4 regions of the Shewanella oncorhynchi genome follow, and region 1 is predicted to be linked to each of the others. Evidence: predicted binding sites of a transcription regulator. Region 1 holds the regulator's gene; each other region holds the start of a gene.

Region 1 (2,209 bases):
TATTTAAGCTGAGTGTAATCTGGCTTTACATATTGATAGATAAAGAAAAAGCACTGGCAATGTCAGTGCTTTTTTATTGTTTGAATCTTGAGAAGGTTTGCCAGTACAAGCAGGACGCTTATTGGGGTAATAACTCGATAACCGACTTCACCGTTAGCACTAAGGCGCTGATACTGCACAGGACTAACGTCGCCATTTTTGTCTTCTCTTTATCGACACGGCCCACTAATCGTCCTGCGACTAAGTAACCTAAAATCACTGAGGGGAGCAGCATCAACGACAGCCACAGATGTTTTAATTCTAATAAGCCAGTGATCGCTAAAATGATCAGTGCAATCATGGAGCTAAAAATGAAGAAGGCCGACAGGGCTGCGCGAAACTGCGAGGCATCTTTGCCTGCCAACAAAATCGCCATCGGTGGGCCACCAATCGCGGCGATATTGCCGAAGATCCCTGAAACCACACCTGCACCGAAGAGGGTTTTCTTATTCACTGGCAGGCTGAATTTATACAGGCTGAGGATCACTGCGACAGTCACAATGGCGGCGATGGATAAACCCAGTATGGGTTGAGGCGCAAACAGCAATAAACTCGCGCCGATAAAACCACCGGGCACGCGGCCTATGAGCGCATATTGCAAGCCATTGAATTCTAAGTGACCGCGTTCACGCACTAAGGTCAGCAGGGCGATGGAGAAACCCATAGCAATAACAGGCGCAGGTACAAGTTGTGGATCGACGATATACAGCAAAGGACTGGCGACAACCGCAAGCCCAAACCCAATCAGACTTTGGGTTAAGGCGCCCAGAAACACGACCAGCGAGGCTAAGGCGAGTGTCTGTGGATCTATCATAGAAAACATAGGATTTCCTATATCCCAAACCACCTCAAGATGGTGAAATTTAAAGTTTGAAGTCGCTTGGGTATAAACAAAAAGGGATCGTTAACGATCCCTATTGATGAGCACTGTGATATGACTTTGAAAGCGACGAGTCGCTATTCCATGTCTTCCCACTCGATTCCCATTTGATCCATCAACAACTTGGCTTCGGCGGGAATGCTGTCTGGGTTATCTTTTGACAGATCTTCATCGTTGGGCAATGGCTGGCCAGTGTAGGCGTGCAAAAATGCCTCACACAACAGCTCGCTGTTGGTGGCGTGACGCAAATTATTGACCTGACGACGAGTACGTTCGTCCGTGAGGACCTTAAGCACTTTGAGCGGAATAGACACAGTAATTTTTTTTACTTGTTCATTCTTCTTGCCATGTTCAGCATAGGGGCTGATGTATTCCCCATTCCATTCAGTCATTGACTCACCTGTTATAACGCTAAATTCGGGGCAGATTTTAAACCCTTACAAAGAACAGTCAAATTATTGCTACTATTTCTTTGTGATTGCAAACAGATTTCTTTATGTTCAGACGTCTAAACGTCTTCACGCCTATTGACGATGGCGTTGGGCTTAGGTACATTTAGACGTCCAGACATCTCTATTAGTCTATCGAATTTAGGAGTCCACCCATGGCAGAGCGTCAATTAGCCACACTGGCAGTGCGTCAGGGTATCGAAAGCGATACTCAATATGGCGCAGTTGTGCCACCGATTTATTTGTCGACTAATTACGCCTTCGATGGTCATAAAAATCCCCGCGAATTCGATTACAGTCGTTCAGGCAACCCAACGCGCTGCATTTTAGGCGAAGCATTAGCGCAATTAGAAAAGGGCGCCACTGGCATAGTGACGTGCACTGGCATGGCGGCCATCACCTTAGTGACTACTTTGCTCGGCCCCGATGACTTATTAGTTGTGCCCCATGATTGCTATGGTGGTTCCTACCGTTTATTTACCAACTTGGCGAAGAAAGGCCAGTTTAAGCTCATTGTGGTCGACCAAACCGACAGCCAAGCGTTAGCCGCCGCCATTGCGCAGAATCCTAAGATGGTGTGGCTCGAAACCCCATCGAACCCGTTATTGCGTGTGGTAGATATCGAAGCCATTGCTAAGGCGAGCCATGAGGTCGGCGCGCTGGTGGTGGTCGATAACACCTTTTTATCGCCGATATTGCAACAACCCCTATTGTTAGGCGCGGATATCGTTATCCACTCCACCACTAAATATATCAATGGTCACAGCGATGTAGTCGGCGGCGCAGTGGTCGCCAAAGACGCGCAAATCGGCGAAAGCTTACATTGGTGGTCGAACACTCT
Region 2 (2,209 bases), 430 kb from region 1:
TCATTGCGCATGTAATACGCTATCTCGTTCAAACGTCAGGGAAAAGCATTATCCTACATCTATCCCATTAGGCAATGCTGTTTAAATCAGAATATTTTCATGTCAGCTTATTCTCGCCAAACGATCACGCCTACATCATAACTCCTAGGTCGTGAAATAAGGCCTCAACACCTGCGCCCACTCGGCCAATCTAAACGCCAATAGCAGGCACCCTGTTCATCTTGCAGCACATTAATGCTCACCACGGCCGCCACGGTTAAATCGAGTTGACTATAAAACCCCACCGCCCGTTCAACCCCTAAGGCACGCGCCATTAAGTGACGGATCACCCCGCCGTGGGTCACGACCCACACTTGAGTGGCTGGCATATTGTCAGTGGTTTCATTAATGGCACTGTTTTCATTACCCATTTTATGTGAGTCAAGGGTCAATCGTTCAAACTCGGCGGCGAGTATCTGGTCAATCGTCCCATTCACCCGCGACTCAAAACTTGCCATAGTTTCACCATTAGGCGGCGGAGTTTGCCAAGGGTTTTGCCAATACGCCGCTAAGTGTTCGCCCTCTTGTTGATACAGTTCATCGAGCCGACAACCGTCCCAATCACCAAAATCAATTTCCTGTAAACCCGACAAACACTGCGCCTGCAATGGCCTTGACTCAGATATCAGTGCCGCCGTCGAATGCAGCTCGGCGGCAAAAGCGTGGGAAAAATCGGCGCAGCGGCGTGAAGTCGAGCTATAAATCGCGCTACACACGCTGGCCTGTGACTCAACTGCTGCCGACATTTGTTGCCAACCCTTTTTGCTTAAAGGCACATCCACACGACCCCGCAAGATCGCGCCGCCTTCACACTCACCGTGGCGTAACAATAACAATCGAACTTGTTTCATATATGCCTTTTTAGTTAGGGACTAGATGCTAGAAACTCAAGCCGAGGGCCTAAATTCTAGATTCTCGATTCTCGCTCCTAATGCCTTTGACTTTCATCTTGCCCTGACAATCATAAGTCGCGTATTATGGACGTCTATACGTTTAAATGTCCAAAACAAATTTTTAAGAGCAAGTATTCAAAAAAATGTCGGCTGACGACAATAAAATGCACTTAGCATAACAATGGCCGATTTTTGGACTTAACTTAGCTGTATTTAAGGTAATTATTTATGACGATACCCTCAACCAAAGCCAGCCAAATATTAGCAGACATTCGCAAACAGCTTGCAGAGCGCATTCTGATCTTAGACGGTGCCATGGGCACTATGATCCAAGGCTACAAGCTGGAAGAAGAGGACTATCGCGGCGAACGCTTTAAAGATTGGCATACGGATGTCAAAGGTAACAACGACCTCTTGGTCTTATCGCAACCCCACATCATCAAACAAATTCACACCGACTACTTAAACGCCGGTGCCGACATCATTGAAACCAACACCTTTAACGCCACCACCATCGCCATGGCCGACTACGACATGCAGTCGCTGTCCGCCGAAATTAACTTAGCCGGCGCGCGACTCGCCCGTGAAGCCTGTGATGAAGCCTTTGCTGCCACAGGCATTCCACGCTATGTCGCCGGTGTGTTAGGCCCCACTAACCGTACGTGTTCGATTAGCCCTGATGTGAACGACCCAGGCTATCGCAACGTCAGCTTCGATGAGTTAGTGACTGCTTACAAAGAATCCACTAAGGCGCTGATTGAGGGTGGCGCGGATATCATTATGGTCGAGACCATATTCGATACCTTAAACGCCAAAGCCGCGCTGTTTGCGATTGAATCCGTATTCGATGACTTATTCGGTCAGCATTCTAAAGACAGATTGCCGATCATGATTTCGGGCACCATTACCGATGCCTCTGGCCGCACACTGACAGGCCAAACGACCGAAGCCTTTTACAATTCCCTTCGCCATATCAAGCCCTTATCTATCGGTCTTAACTGTGCACTTGGGCCAAAAGAATTGCGCCCCTATGTGGAAGAATTATCCCGCATCAGTGAGTGTTATGTGTCGGCGCATCCGAATGCAGGCCTGCCGAACGAGTTTGGCGGTTACGATGAAACCCCAGAAGACATGGCGAACGTGATCGAAGATTGGGCGCGCGAAGGCATGCTTAATATTATCGGGGGTTGTTGTGGTAGTACGCCTGAACATATCCGCGTGATCCGCGAAGCGGTGAGCCGTCACGATCCACGTATTTTGCCGGACATTCCGGTCGC
Region 3 (2,209 bases), 1.5 Mb from region 1:
ACGCAGCGCGGGCTCAAGCGTGGCTTCCACCTCTAAATCCACAGGGCTATGCAGGAGTGAGCAAGAGGTGCCAATCCACAAGCGATCTCCTAGATCACGGGCAACCGCGCCTATGCGTTCGGCAATCAAATCCGCCTCTGCCGCCCACACGTTGCGGCCATTGACCACACCCGCCGACAAAATTTGATCTTGACCAAGCGCATTGGCAAAGACTGCCAATTGATCAGGCGCTGTGACTAAATCGACATGCAACCCCGCGACTGGTAAGGCCGATACCAGCGCTTGATGGTGTGCGATACCACCGTAATAACTGGTAAGAAGGATCTTCACCTTCGCAGTGCTGAGGGCTTGATACGCCTCAGTGATCGCCGCTTGCCATTCGCCATCCAATTCCAATGCGAGAATGGGCTCATCGAGCTGTACCCATTGCACTCCCTGAGCAGCAAAACGCGCCAAAATGTCAACATAAGCAGTTAATAAATTGGGTAATAAGCTTAACTTATCAAACTCTTGGCCCACGGTTTTAGCTAGGTACAAGTAGCTAGCAGGGCCGAGTAGCACAGGTTTTGCTTTATAACCTAAGGACTGCGCTTCGCTGACTTCATCAAAGAACTGCTCATAGGCAATCGAAAACTCTTGGTTTTGGCTGAGCTCAGGTACCAGATAGTGATAGTTAGTATTGAAATACTTGGTCATTTCAGAGGCAGGCGCATCTTGGCCCGTTGGCGCTCTGCCGCGGGCAACGCGGAATAAAGTATCGAGATCGATTGCCCCTTCACCACGATGACGCTCAGGAATGGCATTTAAAGTCGCGCTTAAGGTCAGCACTTGATCATAAAAGGCAAAATCACCTACGGGAACTTGCTCAATGCCAGCAGCAGCTTGCCACTGCCAATGGGTGTGGCGAAGTTCACTCGCCACTTCACGTAATTGTGCCTGAGTGCTCTCACCACGCCAGTATTTTTCTAAGGCAAATTTCAATTCACGACGACGCCCAATACGGGGAAACCCAAGACTATTTAATTGCATACTCTATCTTCCTTTATTTGAGATAAGCCACATTCGGCACTTGCACCCACCAGATTGTTTTCTCTTGGCACTTTTCAGCACTTCAGCCTTGATAAATAATAATGGGCGTCTGGACGTCTAGAAGTTTATTGTGTTAGTCTCTATTCCAGCAACCGAATTGATTTCAAGCACAACATGAGCGAAATTCACTTGGAGTGAACATGATCGAACTAAGACACCTGCGAACCTTAATGGCCTTGAAAGAAAGCGGCAGTTTGGCGGGCGCAGCCAAAAAACGTTTTGTCACTCAATCCGCCCTCTCCCACCAGATTAAGGAGTTGGAGCAAAGGATTAACTCGCCCATTTTTGTGCGTAAGAGTAAGCCACTGTCATTCACCCAAGAAGGTGCACGCCTGCTGCATCTGGCCGAAGAGATTTTGCCTAAGGTGTTAGAAACCGAGACAGATTTGAAGAATGGGCTGGAAACCGAAACCAATCAGTTGCGTGTCGGCATTGAGTGCCATAGCTGTTTTCGCTGGTTAATGCCTGTAATGGAGCAATTTAGGCAAGATCATCCAACTGCCGAGTTAGACTTGTCGAGCCGCCACTTGTTCGACTCGCTCAATGCCTTAGAAATGGGTGAACTGGATATCGTATTAACCTCAGATCCTGTGCCTGGGCATTCACTCGCCTACCAGCATTTGTTTGATTTTGAAGTGAAGTTAGTGGTTGCTAAGGATCATCCTTTAGCGAAAGAAGCCTATGTCACTCCTAAGCAATTAGCACACTTGCCTATTATCAGTTATCCAGTGCCGTTGACACGTTTAGATATTTATCGCCACTTTTTAGAACCTGCGGGCATAGAGGCAGGCGAGCAAAAAACCTGTGATTTAACCATGATGTTATTGCAACGCATCGCCTGTAAAGACGGCATAGCCGCACTGCCAAGTTGGTCGATTAATGAAGGACATGGACTGAGTCTCGCTACGGTGAAACTCGGCCAAGAAGGTCTGAAACGACCGCTATTTGGTGCCTATCGCCGCCACAGTGCTAACTCTGTATTGATCCAAAATTGGTTACAACTGGTGGCGAGGGAAGGTTTATCCCGCCAGCAGAAGACGAATTAATGCGGGTGACATTGACTAAAAAAGCCTGCGAATGCAGGCTTTTTTATTGAGTCAAATGACTATTTCATAGCATC
Region 4 (2,209 bases), 280 kb from region 1:
GTTCAGCCGCATGCTTTACTATACGCGTTTTCAAACCTATGGATTCAGCGAGTAACGCTAAATGACATGGCGCGGCCATTTGGTGTAAAAAAACCAATTCATTAATTGTGCTCAATGACTCTCCTCCCTGAAAAGTATTCTCGATTACAAAATGGTATGTTTGACTCGTCTTTTTAGTTAGATTTCTCAACATTCCATTAACCTAGTTAATTCTGACTAGTTAACGATTGAAAAACATCACCCAAATGTACTATTCCCTGTTTAATGCTAGTAGGTTCGACTAACTCACCACAATAAAATGGAATAACAGTCAAAAATACCGTTTTACTTGGCCAACGCCCAGCACCTAATACTTTCTAACTATGACGTTATCAATCCAAAGTTGCAACACAAAGAAAACACAATAACAACACTAAAGTATGACAACTCAATGTCATCACACTCACACCATATATTTCAGGGAAGAAAGTCTTACAACTCAAACAGAGAGCATCACCCACTTTTAGCCGCTAAATCCTCTGCTTGAGTCTCGCGATTTGTTTATCTTGAAAACGAGACAGTAAAGCTAAAGCGACAATTGCGCCAATTAGGGCAAGAAACATGTCGGATTGGGTATCCCATACATAGCCTTGAGTCCCTAAAAAGGCTTCAGCCCCTTCGCCGGTTGTCACGGCAACCCACCATTCGATCAGTTCATAAAACGCCGAAAATGCGAGCACAAAACAAGTAGCAAGAAACGCGCACCAAGCCCCAGGTTTGACAGCTTGATTACGCAACATAATTTCACGGGCGAGCATGGCTGGGATAAAACCTTGCGCAAAATGACCCACTTTATCGTAATTATTACGTTCTGAACCCATCCAATCGGCAATCGTGTCGAATAACGGCACTTCAGCGTAAGTATAATGAGCGCCTACAAACAACACACAGCAGTGTATTAAGACGAGAAAATATACTAAAGGTGTCAGTGGAAAACGTTTACGAGTAAAGAATAAAATCGGTACAGCAATCAATGCAGGCAAGGCTTCGAGCCACCATGTGAAAGGATCTGCGGGTTTTATCGCCGACCACACCAAAACTGAGAGGTAAATACCGCACCATGCGATTTTGTTATTCAATGTTTCTTCCTCTTATGCGATATTGTTCTAAATTTAGAATATTAACTTTAGCCATCTAGCCCTCCACACTGAGCAAAAAAAGTGCTACTTTGGTGGGTGAAGGTTGTGAGCATATCATAAGAAACATTTCTATTAATTAGAGGGTACCCATATCATGGCGAAACATTCGCTGGACAAGGATAAGATCAAGATCCTGCTGTTGGAAGGCGTCCACCAATCTGCGGTCGATGTATTTGAACGTGCGGGATACACCAATATCGAATACCACAAAGCTTCCTTAAGCGATGAAGCCTTACTTGAGTCCATTAAAGATGCGCATTTTGTGGGACTTCGTTCGCGTACCCAATTAACTGCAGAGGTGCTGAAACGTGCCGAGAAGTTAATCGCGATAGGATGTTTCTGTATTGGAACCAACCAAGTTGACCTTGCCACCGCCGAATCCCTTGGTATCCCAGTATTTAACGCTCCCTTCTCAAACACTCGCAGTGTTGCAGAACTCGTGATTGGCGAAATCATTATGTTGATGCGGGGTATCCCTGAACGCAACGCTATCGCTCACCGTGGCGGCTGGATGAAAACCGCAGCGGGCAGCTATGAAGTGCGTGGTAAAACCTTAGGTGTGATTGGTTACGGCCATATTGGTACTCAACTTGGCATTCTGGCGGAAACCTTAGGTATGCGCGTCGTGTTCTTCGATATCGAAGACAAACTGCCACTAGGTAACGCACAACAAGTCCATTCGTTGGAACTCCTATTAGCACAAGCTGATGTAGTAAGCTTACATGTCCCTGAAACTCCACAAACAAAAGACATGATAGGCGCTGCCGAGTTTGCAGCAATGAAAAAGGGCAGCATCTTTATCAACGCATCACGCGGTACTGTAGTCGATATTGAAGCTTTAACCGTTGCGTTAAAAGAACGTCACCTCGCAGGTGCCGCAATCGATGTATTCCCCGTTGAACCACAATCGAATGACGATGAATTTATCAGTCCTCTACGCGGTTTAGACAATGTTCTCCTCACGCCGCACGTCGGCGGTAGCACGGCCGAAGCCCAAGAAAACATTGGTATCGAAGTCGCGGGTAAGCTCG

Evidence for each region. The regulator MetJ, encoded in region 1, represses methionine synthesis genes. The targets are predictions, from matches to a motif close to TAGACGTCTAGACGTCTA.
Region 2: a site for MetJ is predicted at 1,018-1,035, ahead of metH (methionine synthase). Genes of this name have one in related genera too.
Region 3: a site for MetJ is predicted at 1,140-1,157, ahead of metE (5-methyltetrahydropteroyltriglutamate--homocysteine S-methyltransferase). Genes of this name have one in related genera too.
Region 4: a site for MetJ is predicted at 1,167-1,184, ahead of serA (phosphoglycerate dehydrogenase). Genes of this name have one in related genera too.

The regions. Positions count from the first base shown of each region.
Region 1 covers NZ_CP132914.1:619,849-622,057, forward strand. Annotated here, with positions in the region: gene nrfD (NrfD/PsrC family molybdoenzyme membrane anchor subunit) at 1-12, shown strand, start outside; gene RA178_RS02885 (sulfite exporter TauE/SafE family protein) at 119-862, opposite strand; gene metJ (met regulon transcriptional regulator MetJ) at 997-1,311, opposite strand; gene metB (cystathionine gamma-synthase) at 1,524-2,209, shown strand, end outside.
Region 2 covers NZ_CP132914.1:1,045,963-1,048,171, reverse strand. Annotated here, with positions in the region: gene RA178_RS04700 (histidine phosphatase family protein) at 165-890, opposite strand; gene metH (methionine synthase) at 1,161-2,209, shown strand, end outside.
Region 3 covers NZ_CP132914.1:4,135,100-4,137,308, forward strand. Annotated here, with positions in the region: gene metE (5-methyltetrahydropteroyltriglutamate--homocysteine S-methyltransferase) at 1-1,029, opposite strand, end outside; gene RA178_RS18370 (LysR family transcriptional regulator) at 1,230-2,135, shown strand.
Region 4 covers NZ_CP132914.1:896,988-899,196, reverse strand. Annotated here, with positions in the region: gene RA178_RS04105 (helix-turn-helix transcriptional regulator) at 1-115, opposite strand, end outside; gene RA178_RS04100 (DUF2238 domain-containing protein) at 510-1,118, opposite strand; gene serA (phosphoglycerate dehydrogenase) at 1,273-2,209, shown strand, end outside.